Regions from separate parts of the Cronobacter dublinensis subsp. dublinensis LMG 23823 genome, predicted to be linked through region 1. Evidence: predicted binding sites of a transcription regulator. Region 1 holds the regulator's gene; each other region holds the start of a gene.
What was found. The regulator PhoB, encoded in region 1, activates phosphate uptake and scavenging genes when phosphate is short. The targets are predictions, from matches to a motif close to CTGTCATAAAACTGNCNNAT.
Positions count from the first base shown of each region.

Region 2: a site for PhoB is predicted at 848-867, ahead of serA (phosphoglycerate dehydrogenase). Genes of this name have one in related genera too.
Region 3: a site for PhoB is predicted at 3,533-3,552, ahead of opgB (phosphatidylglycerol--membrane-oligosaccharide glycerophosphotransferase). Genes of this name have one in related genera too.

Region 1 covers NZ_CP012266.1:1,058,262-1,065,142, reverse strand. The annotation lists gene brnQ (branched-chain amino acid transporter carrier protein BrnQ) at 1-1,210, opposite strand, end outside; gene phoR (phosphate regulon sensor histidine kinase PhoR) at 1,608-2,921, opposite strand; gene phoB (phosphate response regulator transcription factor PhoB) at 2,944-3,633, opposite strand; gene sbcD (exonuclease subunit SbcD) at 3,832-5,046, shown strand; gene sbcC (exonuclease subunit SbcC) at 5,043-6,881, shown strand, end outside.
Region 2 covers NZ_CP012266.1:3,669,529-3,676,409, reverse strand. The annotation lists gene rpiA (ribose-5-phosphate isomerase RpiA) at 92-751, shown strand; gene serA (phosphoglycerate dehydrogenase) at 1,020-2,258, shown strand; gene AFK67_RS16970 (5-formyltetrahydrofolate cyclo-ligase) at 2,345-2,941, opposite strand; RNA gene ssrS (6S RNA) at 2,958-3,141, opposite strand; gene zapA (cell division protein ZapA) at 3,183-3,512, opposite strand; gene AFK67_RS16960 (YecA/YgfB family protein) at 3,674-4,252, shown strand; gene pepP (Xaa-Pro aminopeptidase) at 4,276-5,592, shown strand; gene ubiH (2-octaprenyl-6-methoxyphenyl hydroxylase) at 5,589-6,767, shown strand; gene ubiI (FAD-dependent 2-octaprenylphenol hydroxylase) at 6,778-6,881, shown strand, end outside.
Region 3 covers NZ_CP012266.1:639,121-646,001, reverse strand. The annotation lists gene AFK67_RS03010 (threonine/serine exporter family protein) at 1-447, shown strand, start outside; gene AFK67_RS03005 (threonine/serine exporter) at 438-911, shown strand; partial or broken gene AFK67_RS03000 (MarR family winged helix-turn-helix transcriptional regulator) at 982-1,426, shown strand; gene AFK67_RS02995 (organic hydroperoxide resistance protein) at 1,507-1,935, shown strand; gene dnaT (primosomal protein DnaT) at 2,158-2,703, shown strand; gene dnaC (replicative helicase loader DnaC) at 2,706-3,443, shown strand; gene opgB (phosphatidylglycerol--membrane-oligosaccharide glycerophosphotransferase) at 3,804-6,095, shown strand; gene AFK67_RS02975 (sensor domain-containing diguanylate cyclase) at 6,105-6,881, opposite strand, start outside.

The DNA of each region.
Region 1 (6,881 bases):
GCAGTTTCTGAGTCCAGGCCGGAAGGATACCGCTTATCGCCGAGGCTTTCACCCCATCAATCAAACCAAACAGCAGACTGACCGCCATCGCCGGGGCGATAACACGGCTCGCATTATGCCACCAGCCGCGGGTAAAGCTCAGTACAACGAGTGCGATACACGGCGGATAGATGGCCGTCAGCACCGGGATCGAGAACTGAATCAGCTGGCTTAAGCCGAGATTCGACACCACCATTGAGAACAGGCCGAGGATAAACACCAGCGTGCGGTAGGAGAGCGGCAGATACTGCGCGAAAAACTCGGCGCAGGCGCAGGTCAGGCCGACCGCGGTCACCATGCACGCCAGGAAGATCAGCCCCGCCAGCAGTAAGCTGCCCGCGCCGCCAAAGGTATGCTGAACATACGCGTGCAGAATCGCCGCGCCGTTAGCGGATTGATCGACAAGCGTCGCGCTGTCAGAGCCCAGACGGAACAGCGCCAGATAAAGCAGCGTCAGGCCGACGCCCGCCATCAGGCCCGCGAGCACCGTGTAGCGCGTCAGCAGACACGAGTCTTCAACACCGCGCGAACGCGCCGCGTTGACGATAACAATCCCGAACACCATCGCGCCCAGCGTATCCATCGTCAGATAGCCGTTCACAAAGCCGTTGGAAAACGCTGCTTTCTGATAGGTTTCCGTCGCCACGCTGATATCGCCCGCCGGCCAGACAATAGCCGCCACCGACAGCACCACCAGCGCGATGATTTTCAGCGGCGCCAGGAAGTTGCCCACGGTATCCAGCAGTTTGCCCGGATAGAGCGACACCAGGATAACCAGCGCGAAGTAGACCAGGCTGTAAATCAGCAGCGGCAGCGTGCCGTCACCGGTCAGTGGCGCGATGCCCACTTCGAACGACACGGTCGCGGTGCGCGGCGTGGCGAACAGCGGCCCCACGGCCAGATAGCAGACGGTCGCGAGCAGAATACCCGCCACGCGGCCAATCGGGTGGCTCAGGCTGTCAACGCCGCCGCCCACTTTCGCCAGTGCCACCACGGTCAGCACAGGCAGACCAACGGCGGTTATCAGAAAGCCGATCGCCGCCGTCCAGACATGCGGACCGGCCTGCAAACCAACCATAGGAGGGAAAATGATATTGCCCGCGCCGACGAACAGCGCAAAGGTCATAAACCCCAGTGCGATAATGTCGCGCGATTTTAACTGATGGGTCATAAGATTTACTGCCTGTGGATGTGGTGTTGAAATTGAATAGTTTTTATCGTCAGCCTGCTGACGAAAACACGGCCATTTCAGACGCTGACAGCGGGATATGCTTCCCGATCACGCTGGCGAAGAATTGTTTTTCGGTTTACCGCGCAAAAACAGTCGGTCTGGCAATAGCAGGGGCGCAATTTAAACGCTTATAACGTTTAAAGGCAAGACGGGATCGTAAAACCAGACCTTTATGCCAGATCTAAGTTTCAGGGCAGTGATAAAATCTAATTTCGTAAAAAACCTCCGGCGATTCGCGCGGGCAAAAAAGCAGCAAACGATGAAAAAAGCGCTGAATGGCGGATAAAAAATGAATAAGGCCAGCTTATGGCTGGCCCTGGAAAGCAGACGTTACAAGCTACAGCGCAGAATCGGCGCTGGCAGGCGCGGCAGCAATGAGTCTTTCCGGCAGCAGAAACGAAAACGTCGTTCCTTTACCGGGCGTGCTTTCTATCTCAAGACGCGCGTCGTGGTGCGTCAGCGCATGTTTCACAATCGCGAGCCCGAGTCCGCTGCCGCCGGTCTGGCGCGAGCGCGCCTTATCCACCCGGTAGAACCGCTCGGTCAGGCGCGGAATATGCTCCGCGGCGATCCCAGGCCCGGTATCCGCCACGCTAAAGCGCGCGCCGTGAGCCACATGTTCCCAGCGTACCGTGATATGCGTGCCCGCCGGCGTATGGTTGACCGCGTTATACACGAGGTTGGAAATCGCGCTGCGCAACTGCTCATCATTGCCGAGCACTTTAAGCTGCGAGTCTACTTCGAAGGTAAAGGTGTGCTTCTGCTGGCTCAGCGTCTGCGCTTCGCGCTCCACCACCCGCAGCATCATCGGCACGTCGATGGTTTCGTTAAGCTGCATCGCGGGCGCCGCCTCGATTTTCGAGAGCGTCAGCAGCTGTTTCACCAGCCCTTCCATCCGGTAGGTTTGCTCGCGCATGGTATGCAGCGCTTTCTCGCGAAGCGGCCCTTCGAGCACCTGCTCATGCATCATCTCAAGATAGCCCTGCAATACGGTGAGCGGCGTGCGCAACTCATGGCTGACGTTGGCGAAGAAGTTGCGCCGCGCGCCTTCGAGCTGATGCATCTGCGTCACGTCGCGCGCTACCATCAGCAGCTGATCTTCGCTGTAGGGCATCACGCGGAACTCCAGATGCCGCCCGTTATTGAGCACCAGATGCAGCGGGCGGTTAAACGCCTGCCCGCGCAGGTAGCTGGTGAACTCGGGGTAGCGCAGCAGGTTAAGGATATTCTGCCCGTTATCGTCGGGCCAGCGCAGGCCAAGCAGCTGTTGCGCAAGGCCGTTACACCAGAAGATGACGCCCTCTTCTGTGGTCAGCACCACGGCGTCAGGCAGCGATTCCGCGCCGCTGCGAAAGCGTTTGATAAGATTGCCCAGTTCGCGACGGCGCTTTTTATTGCGCAACTGCATCTGGTGCAGGCCGTAGAGCAGCGGCTCCCAGCTGCCGCTGCCGGGCGGCGGCGTCATGCTGCGATCCACCCACAGCCACCAGGAGAGCCGCAGCAGATTCCAGAAATGCCAGATAAGCAATCCGGTCACCGCCGCCAGTAAAAACCATGCCAGATAGCCGAATATCGCCCCGAGAACCAGCGCCGGGATACAGCAGAGCATCAGCTCCAGCACCAGTCTTTTCCATGACAGCCGTTCCAGCACGCGTCACACTCCTGTTTTGGGTTTAAAAACGCGTCGAGAACCGATAACCCGTGCCGCGCACCGTTTGTACCATTCTGTCATGACCGCTATGTTCCAGCGCCTTGCGAAGGCGGCGAATATGCACATCGACGGTGCGATCCTCCACATACACATTGGTGCCCCAGACGTGGTTCAGCAGCTGTTCGCGGCTGTATACGCGCTCCGGGTGTGTCATAAAGAAGTGTAACAGTTTGAATTCGGTCGGCCCCATATCGAGGGGATTTTCGCCGGTCATCACGCGATGTGATGACGGATCGAGGCTTAAGCCCTGCATTTCAATGACTTCATCTACCGCCATCGGTGAAATGCGCCGCATGACAGCTTTAATACGCGCCACCAGCTCTTTCGGGGAAAACGGCTTGGTAATGTAATCATCCGCGCCCGTTTCCAGGCCGCGCACGCGATCTTCTTCTTCGCCGCGCGCCGTCAGCATCACCACCGGGATCTCGCGGGTCAACGCTTCACGCTTGATATGTTTAATAAACTGGATCCCCGATCCGCCAGGCAGCATCCAGTCCAGCAAAATCAGATCCGGCCAGGGCTCATTGAGTTGGTTCACCGCACTGTCATAATCTTCCGCTTCCACCGGCTGGAAACCGTTTTGTTCCAGTACGAAGCACACCATCTCGCGGATAGGTGCTTCATCTTCAACGACCAGAATACGTCTCGCCATGATTCGCCCTGTTAAATAAAGTAAACAGTATGTTATGCGGCGCCATTATGCGTCAGATTTATGACAGATTTATGAAAAAGATGACCGTAAGATGACCTGTCAGCGCAGGCGAAAAAACCACGCGGCGCGACGAAACAGGACACCCGCCGTACCGGATGTTTATAATCCCCTTCTCGCTTTTTAGCCACAGGGCATCCCATGCGTATTCTGCATACCTCAGACTGGCATCTTGGTCAAAATTTTTATGCCAAAAGCCGCGCGGCTGAACATGAAGCCTTTCTCGACTGGCTGCTCGGCGCGGCCATCGCGCATCAGGTGGACGCGATTATCGTCGCGGGCGATATCTTCGATACCGGCGCGCCGCCAAGTTATGCGCGCGAGCTCTACAACAGATTTGTGGTCAAACTGCAGGCGGCGCAGTGCCCGCTTATCGTGCTTGGCGGCAACCACGACTCGGTCGCGACGCTCAATGAATCCCGCGAGCTGCTCGCCTGTCTCAATACGCAGGTGATCGCCAGCGCGCAGCTCACGCCGGAAAGCCAGGCCACATTATTATACCGCCGCGACGGCGAGCCCGGCGCGGTGCTCTGCCCCATTCCGTTCCTGCGCCCGCGCGATGTGCTGCGAAGCCTCAGCGGGCAGTCGGGGCGCGAAAAACAGCAGCAGTTGCTGGAGGCCATCAGCCAGCACTACCAGCAGAGCTATGAGGCCGCCTGCGCGCTTCGCGGCGAGCGTAATTTGCCGATTATCGCCACCGGCCATCTCACTACCGTTGGCGTGACCAAAAGTGACGCGGTACGCGACATCTATATAGGCACGCTTGACGCTTTCCCGGCGGACCGTTTTCCACCCGCCGATTACATTGCGCTTGGCCATATCCACCGCGCCCAGAAAGTGGCGGGCTGCGAGCACATCCGCTACAGCGGCTCACCGATTGCGCTGAGCTTTGATGAAACCGGCAAAGAGAAAAGCGTGTTTCTGGTGGAGTTCGCTGACGGCAAATTGCACGACGTCACGGCGCTCCCGGTGCCGGTCAGTCAGCCGCTCGCGGTGTTAAAAGGCAGCCTGGAATCCATCACCGCGCAGCTCGAACAGTGGCGCGACGCGCCGGATGAGCCCAAAGTCTGGCTCGATATCGAAATCGACACCAGCGAGTTCCTGCACGACATGCACCGTCAGATAAGCCAGATTACCGAAAGCCTGCCGGTGGAAGTCGTCCTGCTGCGCCGCAGCCGCGAAATGCGCGAGCGCGCGCTCGGCACGCTCAGCACCGAAACCTTAAGCGAGCTTGGCGTCGAAGAAGTATTTGAGCGCCGTCTGGAGCTGGAGGCGCTGGAGGAACCCGAGCGGGCGCGGCTGCGCACGCTGTTCGCCCGCACGCTGGAGAGCCTGCACGAGGAGGACGACGCATGAAAATCTTAACCCTGCGGCTGAAAAACCTGAACTCGCTGAAAGGCGAATGGAAAATCGACTTTACCGCCGAGCCGTTCGCCAGCAACGGGCTGTTCGCCATCACCGGCCCGACGGGCGCGGGCAAAACCACGCTGCTTGACGCCATCTGCCTCGCGCTCTATCACCGCACGCCGCGCCTGAACGCGCTGTCGCAAAGCCAGAACGACTTAATGACCCGCGACACCGCCGAATGCCTGGCGGAGGTAGAATTTGAAGTCAAAGGCGTCGCCTGGCGCGCCTTCTGGAGCCAGAGCCGCGCCCGCGGCCAGCCGGACGGCAATCTGCAAGCCCCGCGCGTGGAGCTTGCGCGCTGCGACGACGGCAAAATCATCGCCGATAAAATCAAAGACAAACTCGATCGCATCGCCGCGCTCACCGGGCTCGATTACGACCGCTTTACCCGCTCGATGATGCTCTCGCAGGGGCAGTTCGCCGCGTTTCTCAACGCCGAGGCCAGAGCGCGTGCCGAACTGTTAGAAGAACTGACCGGCACTGAAATTTACGGCCAGGTCTCGGCGCGCATCTTCGAGCAGCATAAAGAGGCCCGCAGCCAGCTTGAGAAGCTGGAATCTCAGGCGCAGGGCGTCACGCTACTGGACGAGGCACAACGCGAAAGCCTGACGACAGGTTTGCAGGCGCTCACTGACGATGAAAAAACGCAGCTGGCGCAGCAGCGTCAGTTACAGCAGCAGCACCTGTGGCTGACCCAGCGCGGCGCGCTCGCCGCCGCGCTTGAGGCGGCCCGCCGGGGTACGGCACAGGCGGAACAGGCGTTACAGGACGCCGCCCCGCAGCTCGCCCGGCTGGAGGCGGCGCTGCCAGCGGAAAAACTGCGTCCGGCCTGGCTGCGCTGTCAGGAGCTGGAGACCTCGCTTGCCGCCACCCGACGTCAGCACGAAGAAGTGAGCGTTCGCTTACAGGAAAGCGCGCAGCGCCGCCGGGCGATCCGCCAGGCGGCGGCGGAGCAGGCGCAGACCCGCAGCGATGAGCTCGACCAGGTGGCCCGCTGGCTGACAGAGCACGACCGCTATCGCCTCTGGAGCAGCGAACTGGCGGGATGGCGCGCGGTGCTGGCGCAGCAAAAACGCGACAGCCAGCAGTTACAGGCGCTCAACGACAGCATCGCGGCCACCCGGCGCAAGCGCGACGCGCTGGCGCAGACCGGGCTTGCGCTCTCGCCAGAAGACGCCGCCCGCGCGCTCGCAACGCTCAATGAACAGCGCCCGCTGCGCCAGCAGCTGGCGACGCTTCAGGCCGCCTTTGCGCCACTCACCCGCCGTAAAGCGCGCCAGCAGGAAACCAGCGCCGCGCTGCAAACGCAAATCCAGCAGCTGGAGCAGCAGCTTGCGCAAAAACGCCAGGATTACAAAACCAAACAGGATGAAGTGACCCGCGCGAAAGCGGTGTGCGAGCTGGAGCAGCAGATAGCAAACCTGGTCGACGCGCGCGCGCGCCTGCAACCTGGCAGCCCCTGCCCGCTCTGCGGCGCGACCGAACATCCGGCGGTGGAGGCGTATCAGGCGCTGAAGCCCGACGCCAGCCGCCTGCGTCTCACGCAGCTGGAGCAGGAAAAAGAGCAGCTCGGCGCCGAGGGCGCAGCGCTGCGCGGTCAGCTCGACGCGCTGGTAAAACAGCGCCAGCAGCAGGAAAGCGAAGCGACAAGCCTGCTGGAAGAAGAGCAAGCGCTCACCTCTCAGTGGCAGACGCTCTGCGCCGCCGCCGCACTCAACGCGGCGCCGGGCGACGATATCAACCCGTGGCTTGATGAACAGACACAGCGCGAGCAGCAGCTGCAT
Region 2 (6,881 bases), 1.8 Mb from region 1:
ACATCGGATCTGTGCCGCAGAATGTCTGGTCCACTGGGCCGCGGCTTGTTCTATAATGCGCGACAGTTTTCACACCACAGGCAAAACTCTCATGACGCAGGATGAACTTAAAAAAGCCGTCGGCTGGGCCGCGCTTCAGTATGTCGAGCCAGGCACGATTGTCGGGGTCGGCACCGGCTCGACCGCCGCGCATTTTATCGACGCGCTGGGCACCATGAAAAACGAGATTGAAGGGGCGGTTTCCAGCTCCGACGCCTCGACCGAGAAGCTGAAAAGCTTAGGCATCACCGTTTTTGATCTCAATGAAGTCGACACGCTCGGCATCTATGTCGATGGCGCTGATGAGATAAACGGCCAGATGCAGATGATCAAAGGCGGCGGTGCGGCGCTGACCCGCGAGAAAATCATCGCGTCGGTCGCGCAGAAGTTTATCTGCATCGCGGATGCGTCCAAGCAGGTGGATGTGCTTGGCAACTTCCCGCTGCCGGTGGAAGTGATCCCGATGGCGCGAAGCGCCGTGGCGCGCCAGTTGGTGAAGCTCGGCGGGCGTCCGGAATACCGTCAGGGTGTGGTGACCGATAACGGCAACGTCATTCTCGATGTGCACGGTATGGCCATTCTCGACCCTGTCGCGCTGGAGAATGCGATTAACGCCATTCCGGGCGTGGTGACCGTCGGGCTGTTTGCGAACCGCGGCGCGGATGTGGCGCTCATCGGCACCGCAGATGGCGTGAAAACCATCGTAAAATGATCTGACCGGGGCGCGTAGGCGCCCCGCTGCGAAAAAATTTTCCCTGCGTTAAATTTGGTGACATCTCTCACATTTTTGTTTCCATCCTGTTAATCCTTCCGTCATATTTCTGACATGCCATATTTTGTCCTGCCTTTTATCTCTCCGTGATATTTCTTCAACATCGCGACGCAAACGTTCATATTGCCGGGAACGCAAATTTTGATATGTTGACAGAAGGCTGGCTTATTTCAGCTACATAACAGTTCAGACAAGACAGGGTCGGGAAATGGCAAAAGTATCGCTGGAGAAAGACAAAATTAAATTCTTGCTGGTGGAAGGCGTTCACCAGAAAGCCATCGATAGCCTGCGCGCTGCAGGTTATACCAACATTGAATATCACAAGGGCGCGCTCGACAGCGAGCAGCTGAAAGCGTCCATCCGCGATGCGCATTTTATCGGCCTGCGATCCCGTACTCATCTGACTGAAGAGATTTTCGCCGCTGCGGAAAAACTGGTGGCGGTCGGCTGCTTCTGCATCGGCACCAACCAAGTGGATCTGGACGCGGCGGCGAAGCGCGGCATTCCGGTTTTTAACGCGCCGTTCTCTAACACCCGCTCGGTGGCTGAACTGGTGATCGGCGAGCTGCTGCTGCTGCTGCGCGGTATTCCGGAAGCAAACGCCAAAGCGCATCGCGGTATCTGGAACAAACTGGCGGCAGGCTCTTATGAGGCACGCGGCAAAAAGCTGGGGATTATCGGCTACGGCCATATCGGCACCCAGCTCGGCATCCTGGCGGAATCGCTGGGCATGAACGTTTTTTTCTATGATATCGAAAGCAAACTGCCGCTCGGTAACGCCACGCAGGTACAGCATCTCTCCGATCTGCTTAATATGAGCGACGTAGTGAGCCTGCACGTGCCGGAAAACGCGTCGACCAAAAACATGATTGGCGCCGAAGAGCTGGCGCTGATGAAGCCCGGCGCGCTGCTGATCAACGCCGCGCGCGGCACCGTGGTCGACATTCCGGCGCTCTGCGAGGCGCTTTCCAGCAAACATCTGGCGGGCGCGGCGATTGACGTATTCCCGGTCGAGCCTGCGACCAACAGCGATCCGTTTAATTCGCCGCTGTGCGAGTTCGACAACGTGATCCTGACGCCGCACATCGGCGGTTCAACGCAGGAAGCGCAGGAGAATATCGGTCTGGAAGTGGCGGGCAAGCTCGCGAAATACTCCGACAACGGCTCCACGCTCTCGGCGGTGAATTTCCCGGAAGTTTCTCTGCCGCTGCACGGCGGCAGCGTCAGCCGTCTGCTGCATATTCACGAAAACCGTCCGGGCGTCCTGACCGCCATCAACCAGATTTTCGCCGAGCAGGGCATCAACATCGCCGCGCAGTTCCTGCAAACCACCCCGCAGATGGGCTATGTGGTTATCGATGTCGACGCGCCGGAAGAGGTGGCGAACAAAGCGCTGCAAAGCATGAAGGCTATTCAGGGCACCATCCGCGCTCGTCTGCTTTATTAATGGTGCGTGCCGGGTGGCGTGACGCTGCCTGGTTCTGCACTCTCGGTGCGAAAGCCGGGTCGCTTGATTGCGGCCCGGCTTTTCTTTTACCAGCGCCAGGTTTGCGTTGGCGTTATCACCGCAGGCAGCGGAATATCCCACTCTTCCACGGGCAGGCGCTCCACCTGCTGGCAGTCGTGCGCGTAACCGACCGGGAAGAATCCGTGGTCGCGCCAGTGTTGCAGGGTGCGATCGTAAAAACCGCCGCCCATACCGAGGCGCTGGCCCGTACGGTCAAACGCCACCAGCGGTGTGATCAGCACGTCGAGCCTGTCGAGCGGCAATACATGGCGCACATCGAGCGCGGGCTCAAGAATTTTCAGACGATTGGTGGAGAGCAGGCTGTCCGGCAGATAGCGCAGAAATAAAAGATTGCCGGGGCTGAAAGGGTGGAGCACGGGCAGGTACACCTGTTTCCCGGCGCGCCACAGGCCTTCAATCAGCGGACGGGTGTCGAGCTCGCCATCGAACGAGAGAAATACTGCGACGGTGCGCGCTTCCACAACCGGTGCGAAGCCCAGCATACGTGCGGCGGCCCGCTCGGCGAAATGCGCCTGCTGTTCGGCCGTCAGCGCGCGGCGCTGTTGACGTATGGTTTTACGGATTTGTTGTCGGAGGTCGGTACTGACAGGAAGTTGATTCATGGTAGTAAAAAGAAGGGGAATCTCCGAGATGCCGCCGCAGGCTGTAACCCTTGAACCCGTGGTTCAAGGTGAATGCGTCGTCACGGTTTTAAGGCTTCTCGGACGAACCGAGCATGCTCACCAACCGTGGAGCGTCACATTCTGTTTTTTTGAAATATCGGCTCAGGGGACTGGCCCGCTTGCGAACATCTCAGAGAAATTTTTTCTTCACGGTCACTCTACCATAGTAAACCCTGAAGCGTTATTCAAACTTTGGCTCCGCTCTTTCACTTATGCGACCTTGCTCAAGTAATGCTTGCTCAATGGTCTGCTGGAGCATCCGGATACGCTGTTCCATGTTGGCCGCGTAGTCACGGGTTTTCACTTTTTCCTGAGCCAGTTCATAACAGATGTTCAGCGCTGCGATGAAAACTAACTGCTCAGTATTGGTGACTCTAGTGCGAACTTTCAGATCTTGCAACCGTTGATTCAGCTCGTCCGCAGCCTGATTCAGTGCATCTCGCTGTTCCGGCGGGCAATTCACCCGTAGTGAACGGCCAAAAATTTGGATATCGACTGGTTGTGCAGACATTCCACTTTCCTGCTGTTGACTCGCCAACCATTCGCGCCGGGGCTGCGAAGGGGCGACACTATAGCTACCCTGATATGAAGACACAAGCCCTTTTCTGGTATCACCAGGGCACGAAGTGGTAGCATAACACGAACTCATCCTCCCAACGACGACGAATGCGCATGTCTATACAGAACGAAATGCCTGGTTACGACGAAGTCGGCCAGTTGCTCAATCAGCAAGGCGTGGGCCTGACCCCCGCAGAAATGCACGGCCTTATCAGTGGAATCCTGTGCGGTGGCAACCATGACAGCAGCTGGCAACCGCTGCTGCATGACCTCACCAACGAGGGCCTGGCGTTCGGCCAGCAGCTCGCGCAGGCGCTGCGTCAGCTGCACGCCGCCACCAGCGATACGCTGGAGGATGACGGTTTCCTGTTCCAGCTCTGGCTGCCGGACGGCGATGATGTCTCGGTTTTCGACCGCGCCGACGCGCTGGCAGGCTGGGTCAACCATTTCCTGCTGGGCCTTGGCGTGACGCAGCCGAAGCTCGATAAAATCACCGGCGAAACCGGCGAGGCTATCGACGATCTGCGTAACATCGCCCAGCTCGGCTATGACGAAGGCGAAGATCAGGAGGAGCTGGAGATGTCGCTTGAGGAGATAGTCGAGTATGTGCGCGTTGCGGCGCTGCTCTGCCATGACACCTTTACGCGCCAGACGCCCACTGCGCCAGAAGTGAAAAAGCCGACGCTTCACTAAAATTCGTTTACTCAGGAGGTGCAATGACACAGCAAGAGTTTCTGCGACGCCGTCAGGCGTTGCTGGCGAAAATGGCGCCCGCCAGCGCGGCGCTGATCTTTGCCGCGCCGCAAGCGACGCGCAGCGCCGACAGCGAATATCCGTATCGCCAGAGCAGCGATTTCTGGTACTTCACCGGCTTTAACGAGCCTGAAGCCGTGCTGGTGCTCATCAAAAGCGATGAGACCCACAGCCACAGCGTTATCTTCAACCGTCTGCGCGATAAAACCGCGGAGATCTGGTCTGGCCGTCGTCTCGGGCAGGATGCGGCACCGGCGAAGCTCGGTGTTGACCGTGCGCTGGCCTATAACGAAATCGACGAGCAGCTCTATCAGTTGCTCAACGGGCTGGATGTGGTCTATCACGCGCAGGGCGAATACGCTTATGCCGACACCATCGTTTTCGCCGCGCTCGATAAGCTGCGTCGCGGTTCGCGTCAGAACCTCTCGGCACCCGCCACGCTCACCGACTGGCGTCCCTGGGTACACGAATTGCGCCTGTTTAAATCCCCGGAAGAGCTGGCTGTGATGCGCCGCGCCGGTGAAATCAGCGCGCTGGCGCATACCCGCGCCATGCAAAAATGCCGTCCTGGCATGTATGAATATGAGCTGGAAGGCGAAATTCTGCATGAATTCACCCGCCACGGCGCGCGTTTTCCTTCCTATAACACCATCGTGGGCGGCGGCGAAAACGGCTGCATCCTCCATTATACCGAAAACGAAAGCCAGCTGCGCGACGGCGATCTGGTCCTGATCGACGCCGGATGTGAATACCGGGGCTACGCGGGCGATATCACTCGCACTTTTCCGGTAAACGGCAAATTCACCCCGGCTCAGCGCGCCGTCTACGACATCGTGCTGGAGTCGCTGGAAACCGCGCTGCGTCTCTTCCGTCCCGGCACGTCGATCCAGGACGTCACCGGCGATGTCGTACGCGTGATGGTCAAAGGGCTTATCGGACTTGGCATTTTGCAGGGCGATGTGGAACAGCTGGTCGCCGATAACGCGCATCGTCCGTACTTTATGCACGGGCTCAGCCACTGGCTGGGGCTCGATGTGCACGATGTTGGGTTCTACGGCCCGGATCGCTCGCGCATTCTGGCGCCGGGCATGGTCATTACCGTTGAGCCGGGCCTCTATATCGCACCGGACGCCGACGTGCCGGAGGCGTATCGCGGCATCGGCATTCGTATCGAAGACGATATCGTCATCACCGAAACCGGTAACGAAAACCTCACCGCCAGCGTCGTAAAATCAGCAGATGACATCGAAGCGCTGATGGCGGCGGCGCGGCGCTCATGAGCGTGATTATCGCAGGCGGCGGCATGGCTGGCGCGACGCTCGCGCTGGCTATCTCTCGCTTCACTCATGGCGCGTTGCCGGTACACCTGGTGGAAGCCAGCGCGCCGGAATCCGCCGCGCATCCAGGCTTTGATGCCCGCGCCATCGCGCTTGCAGACGGCACCTGCCGGGAGCTCGCACGCGTCGGCGTCTGGCAGGCGCTCGCCTCCTGCGCCACGCCTATCACCACCGTTCACGTTAGCGACCGCGGTCACGCCGGTTTTGTGACGCTCAACGCGCGCGATTACCAGACGCAGGCGCTGGGCAACGTGGTCGAATTACACGACGCCGGACAGCGGCTTTTCAGCCTGTTGCGTAAAGCGCCAGGCGTTCATCTGCATTGTCCGGCCCGCGTGGTGACCATTACGCGTCGTGAAGCGGCGGTCAGCGTGCAGCTTAATAGTGGCGAAACGCTGGAAGGGCAGATACTGGTCGCCGCCGACGGGTCGCGGTCGTCCATCGGCGCGCAGTGCGGCATCGAATGGCGTCAGCAGCCTTATCATCAGGCGGCGATTATCGCCAATGTCGCGACTGCGGTGCCCCATCAGGGCCGCGCGTTTGAACGTTTCACCGAGCACGGTCCGCTGGCGCTGCTGCCGATGTCCGGGGGGCGCAGCTCGCTGGTCTGGTGCCATCCGCTGGATAAACAGGCGCAGGTGCTCGGCTGGAGCGATGAGCGCTTCTGCCAGGAGTTGCAACACGCCTTCGGCTGGCGGCTCGGTCGTATTACGCACGCGGGCGCGCGCAGCGGTTATCCGCTCGCGTTAAGCCTTGCCTCACGCGTGATTTCGCACCGCACGGTGCTTGTCGGCAACGCCGCCCAGACGCTGCATCCGATCGCCGGTCAGGGCTTTAACCTCGGTCTGCGCGACGTTATGACGCTCGCCGAGACGCTGGCGCAGGCGTTCGCGCACGGTCAGGATATCGGCGCCTGGCCGGTGTTAAGCGCGTATCAGCAGCGCCGCGAGCAGGATAAAGCCGCGACGATCGGCGTTACCGACGGGCTTGTGCAGCTTTTCGCCAACCGCTGGTCGCCGCTGGTCGTCGGGCGCAACCTTGGCCTGATGGCGATGGATCTATTTACCCCGGCGCGTGACGCGCTGGCCAGACGCACCCTGGGTTGGGTGGCGCGCTAAGGAGTCGAATGTGCAAAGTGTAGATGTAGCGATTGTCGGCGGCGGCATGGTCGGGCTGGCGGTGGCCTGCGGGCTGGAAGGCAGCGGGCTGCGCGTCGCGGTGCTCGAACAGCG
Region 3 (6,881 bases), 420 kb from region 1:
CTCAAGCCCCTGCGTTATCCGCGCTGGCAGGTGGTGCTGATGGTGGGGCTCTCCTGCGCCTGTTTTTGCAAAATGAACAAAGGCGGCTGGGATGGCGCGCTGGTGACGTTTATCGCCAGCACGCTCGCGATGTATGTCCGCCAGACGCTGACGCAGCGCCATCTGCACCCGCAAATTAACTTCTGCCTGACCGCCTTTGTGGCGACGACCGTCTCCGGCCTGCTGCTGGCGCTGCCGCCGTTCGCCGGTACTTCCGCCGTCGCGATGGCCGCCAGCGTCCTGCTGTTAGTGCCAGGGTTTCCGCTTATCAACGCGGTGGCGGATATGTTTAAAGGCCATGTGAATACCGGTCTCGCCCGCTGGGCGATGGCGAGCCTGCTGACGCTCGCGACCTGCATCGGTGTGATTATGGCAATGGCGGTATGGGGGCTGCGGGGATGGATGTAATGCGTATTATCGCGCTGATGCTGGAAGATATGCTGCTTTCCGCCATTCCGGCGGCGGGCTTTGCGATGGTGTTTAACGTGCCGCGCCGCGCCCTGCTCTGGTGCGCGCTGCTGGGCGCGGTCGGCCACGGCTCGCGTACGGTGATGATGATGCTCGGTCTGAATATCGAGTGGGGCACGTTTCTCGCGGCGATGCTGGTGGGCTGCATCGGCATCCAGTGGTCGCGCTGGTATCTCGCGCACCCGAAAGTCTTTACCGTCGCAGCGGTGATCCCGATGTTCCCCGGCATCTCGGCGTATTCGGCGATGATCTCGGCGGTAAAAATCAGCCACTTCGGCTATAGCGACCCGTTAATGGTCTCGCTGGTGACCAACTTTCTTAAGGCGGCGTCTACCGTCGGCGCGCTGTCGATTGGGTTGTCGTTGCCCGGTCTGTGGCTATACCGTAAACGCCCCCGCGTATAACGGTCACGTCTATCACAGCGACAGCCAAAACTCACTTGCAATTAAATCGTGCGCTATCTATATTGAAAGCATGAAGACAAAAGAACAACAAAGCGCGGGTCTCTCGCTGAGTTTAGATAATCAGCTCTGCTTCGCGCTCTACTCGACAAACCTGGCGCTGCATAAAATTTATCGCCAGTTGCTGACGCCGCTGGGGCTGACTTACGGTGATGATGGTGCTGTGGGAGCAGGACGAGGTCACGGTGTCGGAAATTGGCGAACGGTTATATCTCGACTCCGCCACGCTCACGCCGCTGCTAAAGCGTATGGAGACCGCCGGGCTGCTGATGCGTCAGCGCTCGCGTCAGGATGAGAGACAAGTCATCGTCACGCTGACCGACGCAGGCCGGGAATTAAAGGCCGAGGCCAGCGAGATACCAGGCTCGGTGCTCTGCGCGACCGCATGCGACAGAGAAACCCTGATGAGCCTTAAAGCGCAGCTGGAAGATTTACGCCATAATTTACATCAGTCGTAAGCGCCGTCCCTGGATGGCGTTCACGTAAAATATAAGTAGCGCACGATTAAATCGCCTAAAACTCAAAAAAGGAATGTTGCATGTCTTTAGAAAACGTTATCTACCGCGCCAAAGCAAAAGCCACTGGAGGCCGTGACGGCCGCGCCACCTCTTCTGATGGCGTGCTTGACGTGAAGCTGGGCGTACCGAAAGAGATGGGCGGCATGGGCGGCGACGTCACTAACCCGGAACAACTGTTTGCCGCAGGCTACTCCGCCTGCTTCCTGGGCGCGATGAAGTTTGTCTCCGCTCGCGACAAAATCGCCATGCCGAAAGACGCGTTTATCGAAGGCGAAGTGGGGATTGGCCCGCTGCCGACCGGTTTTGGTATCGAAGCGACCCTGAATATTCACCTGCCGGGGATGGACGCGGCAGAGGCGCAGAAACTGGTCGATGCGGCGCATATCGTCTGCCCGTACTCCAACGCGACCCGCGGCAACATCGACGTAACGCTGAACATTATTGCCTGACGCTATCCCCGCCAACGGGGAAGCTTAAAATAAAAAACGAAACTGCCCTCACCAGGGGACCCGGAGCGCGCCAGATGTTATGGCGCGCTCTTTTTTTTACACGCCCGCTCCTAAGCCAATAAGCTCAAACCCCGGGCCGGGTTATGCTACTATGAAGGAATTATCGTCTCTGCTGGCCATTTATTCGCCAGTGTCTGATAACGCTTTGATTGAGAACGTTTTATGTCTTCCAGAATCCTGACCCCTGATGTCGTTGATATTGACGCCTTCCGGCGCAATCCCGGTGGCGCGCTCGCGCATGCCGAACGTGGGGCCGTGGCGGTGTTTGATAACAATGCGCCTGCATTTTATGCCGTGACCCCGGCGCGCATGGCGGAACTACTGGCGCTGGAAAAACAGCTGGCCGCGCCCCGCTCCGATGTCGCGCTGGAAGCGCAGTTTTTTGACGAAGGGAATGACGTCGCCCAGCCCGTACCGGTGCCGATGGGCAAGTTCGCCATGTACCCCGGCTGGCAGCCCGACCCGGACTTCCAGCGCATGGCCGCGCTGTGGGGCATTCCGCTGGCGCAGCCTGTCACCAGCGAAGAGCTGGCCTCTTTCGTCGCCTACTGGCAGGCGGAAGGAAAGGTCTTCCACCATATCCAGTGGCAGCAAAAGCTGGCGCGCAGCATTCAGATGAACCGCGCCACCTTTACGTCTTCCGCGCGGCGCGACGTGAACGCCATTCCACAGCCGGACGACCAGATTCCTGACGGATTCCGGGGGTAACGATGAAAAACGTCACTGACCTGATGATGCGCCTGAAGCGGCTGATGCCGCCTGACGTAAAGCCCGCCTTTAAATCCGGCGAAGAGCTTCTCGCCTGGCAACAGGAGCAGGGGCGTCTTCGCTCGGAGGCTATCGAGCGCGAAAACCGGGCGATGAAAATGCAGCGCACGTTTAACCGCTCCGGCATTCGCCCGCTGCATCAGAACTGCTCTTTTGATAACTACCGCGTTGAAAACGACGGGCAGATGAACGCGCTCAGCAAAGCGCGCCAGTATGTCGAGGCGTTCGAGGGCAATATCGCGAGCTTTGTCTTCGCCGGCAAACCCGGCACGGGCAAAAACCACCTTGCCGCCGCCATCTGCAATGAACTGCTGCTGCGCGGAAAATCGGTAATGATCATTACCGTCGCCGATATCATGTCCGCCATGAAAGACACCTTCAGCAGCCGCGAAACCAGTGAAGAGCAGCTGCTAAAAGATCTCAGCAGCGTCGATCTGCTGGTGATCGACGAGATCGGCATGCAGAGCGAATCGCGCTATGAAAAAGTGATCATCAATCAGCTGGTGGATCGCCGCTCGTCATCCAAACGCCCGACCGGTATGCTGACCAACCAGAACATGGATGAAATGACCAAACTGCTGGGCGAGCGCGTTATGGATCGCATGCGTCTTGGCAACAGCCTGTGGGTGAATTTCAACTGGGACAGCTACCGCAGCCGCGTCACCGGTAAAGAGTACTAACCGCATCGCATCACCGGGGCGTGCGACCTGCGCTCCGGCTCTTCCTTCCCGTTTCGCTTATATTTCGCCTTTCGCCAGTGAAATCTGCTCTGTAATAAAATTTTCATAAAAGAAGCTGCTTTTTACCGCTTCCGCTAACTGTCCATTAATAAACACCTCTTTTTACGCTACGTCCTGTGCCACGCCGCGCCACAGGCGATGAGACCCGGCTCAAAAAATCGCATATCTAAACCTTATCTGAACTGATCCACAGAAAGATGACGCTAGAATTGTAGGAGTGTGACAGCAAAGTTATATTCCAACGCTAAAAAAGTGGTTTAACCCCAACGGGCCTGGCGCCTTCGCTGCGAGGATGTGGTGTTGTCAGAGTGGCTTTCCCTACTGTTATTTATCGCCTCGGTGGCGATTTACGCCTTTAAGGCCGGTCGTAATACCTGGTGGTTCATCGCGACCCTGGTGGTGTTGGGGCTGTGCGTGATTCTGAACCTGACGCTGCTTGCCAGTAACTATTTTACCGGGGATGGCATCAACGACGCGGTGCTCTATACGCTCACCAACAGCCTCACCGGCGCGGGCGTCAGCAAGTATATTCTGCCAGGCGTCGGGCTCGTCGCGGCGCTGCTGGCGGTCTTCGGCCTGCTGACGTGGATCCTGCGCCGCCGTCGCCATATGCCGTATCACTTCGGCTACAGCTTTGCGGCGCTGCTGCTGGCGCTCGCCTCGGTCGACGCCAGCCCGGCCTTTCGCCAGATAACCGAACTGGTGAAATCCCAGACCGCCGAGGGCGACCCGGATTTCGCGGCATACTACAAAGAGCCGCAAAAGCGTATCGACAACCCGCAGCTCAACCTGGTCTATATCTACGGCGAAAGCCTGGAGCGTACCTATTTTGACGATGAAGCCTTCCCGAACCTGACGCCGGAACTGGGCGCGCTTAAAAACGACGGGATTGACTTCAGCCAGACCGCGCAGCTGCCCGGCACCGACTACACCATTGCAGGCATGGTCGCTTCGCAGTGCGGCATTCCGCTGTTTGCGCCGTTCGAGGGCAACGCGTCCGCCTCCATGTCGAGCTTCTTCCCACAAAACGTCTGCCTGGGCGACATCCTGAAAAATTCTGGCTACGAAAACTATTTTATTCAGGGCGCCAACCTGCGCTTCGCCGGGAAAGACGTCTTTCTGAAATCCCACGGCTTCGATAACCTCTATGGCGCGGAAGAACTGAAAACCGTGGTGGCGGACCCGGCCTATCGCAACGACTGGGGCTTCTACGACGACACGGTGCTCGACGAAGTCTGGAAAAAGTACGAAGCGCTCTCAAAAGCGGGCAAACGCTTTTCGCTCTTCACGCTGACCGTGGACACGCATCACCCGGACGGTTTTGTCTCGCGCACCTGCAAACGCAAAAGCTATGCGTTCGACGGTAAGCCAAACCAGTCTTTCAGCGCGGTCAGTTGCAGCCAGGAGCACATCGCGGCGCTGATTAACAAAATCAAAGCCTCGCCTTACTTTAAAAACACCGTCATCGTCGTCTCTTCCGATCACCTGGCGATGAACAACACCGCGTATAAATACCTCAGCAAGCAGGATCGCAATAACCTGTTCTTTATTCTGCGCGGCGACCAGCCGCAGCAGGATCGGGTGGCGGTGAAGCGCAACACGATGGATAACGGCGCCACGGTGCTGGATATTCTCGGCGGCGATAACTATCTCGGGCTCGGGCGCAGCAGCCTTTCCGGCCAGTCGCTCTCGACCGTGTTCCTGAATATGAAATCGAAAGTGCTCGCCTGGAAGCCCGATATCATCAGCCTGTGGAAATTCCCGTCGTCGATTAAAGATTTCACCGTCGATACGCAAAAACAGACGATTGCCTTCTCCGGCAGCCACTTCCGCCTGCCGCTCCTGCTGCGGGTGGCGGATAAACGCATCGAGCCGCTGCCGGAGAGCGAATACTCCGCCCCGCTGCGCTTCCAGCTGGCGGATTTCGCCCCGCGCGATAACTTCCTGTGGGTGGATAACTGCTACAAAATGGCGCGTCTGTGGGCGCCTGAGCTTGCGCTTTCCACTGACTATTGCGTCTCGCAGGGCCAGCTTGGCGGCGAGCAGCGCGTACAGCGGGTCGATAAAGCGACCTGGCAGGGCAAAGCGGCGTTTCGTGATACGGTCATCGACACCGCGCGCTATCAGCACAACGTCGAGACGCTCAAGGTGATGGATAACGACATCCGCTATCAGGCCGACAGCTTTATCTTCAACGTGGCGGGCGCGCCGGAAGAGGTCAAACAGTTCTCCGGCATTTCACGCCCGGAGTCCTGGGGGCGCTGGTCCAACGCGCAGCTGGGCGACGCGGTAAAAATTGAGTATCGCCATCCCCTGCCGGAGAAATTCTCGCTGGTCATCACGGCCAAAGCCTATGGCCCGAACGCCGGAAAACCGGTGCCGGTGAAAGTGGGCGACAGCGAGCAGACGCTGACGCTCGGCAACGAGGTGTCGACCACCACGCTTTACTTCGAGAATCCGACGCGCAGCAATACGCTGGTGATTGTGCCGCCCGCGCCGCAGTCCACCAACGAGGGCAACATTCTTGGCCATTCGCCGCGCCGTCTCGGCATCGGCATGGTGTCCATTAAGGTGATTAACGCGAGCGGGTGATCCCGCTCGTTACCCGAGCCGCTTTCTGCGCTTCGCGGAATACATCACGCTATCGCTCTCTTTGATCATCTCCAGCAGCGAATCAAACGCGCCTTCATCGCGGTTGAGCATGCCGTAAGAGTAATTGATGTTGTAAGGCTTGCCGGCGTGCTGGTTGTGAGCATCCAGGCTCGCGCGCAGCCTATCGAGAAACGCCTGGGTGTCGCTCTCCCGGGTCAGCAGCACGGCGAACTCATCGCCACCGAGCCGCCCGGCGATATCTTTCGGGCCCAGGTGCTGGCGCAGTTGCGCCGAGAACGTTTTCAGCACTTCATCGCCTTCGGCATGGCCCCACAGATCGTTGATAGGCTTAAACTTATCGAGGTCAAAATAGAGGATGCTGAACGGCTCGCTGTTATCTTTCAGCGCCGTAAAACGCTTCTCGCCGCTGCGGTAAAAGCCGCGACGGTTGGGTATGCCGGTCAGGCTGTCGGTCATCGCCATGCTGATGACGTGAAACTCATCTTCGACGATAAACGCCAGATCTTTGAGCGTCACAACATCCTCATCGCTGAACTCGCGCGGCATGCTATCGATAAGGCAGAGCGTGCCGACCACCGCACCATCCGGCAGACGCACCGGGTAACCCGCGTAAAACCGGATAAACGGCTCGCCGGTCACCAGCGGATTATCATGAAAACGCTCGTCGAGGCGGGCGTCATTTACGATAAACGGCCCTTCCTGCAAAATCGCGTGCCCGCAGAACGACACGTCGCGCGTGGTCTCGCGCGTGTTCAGCCCCTGGCA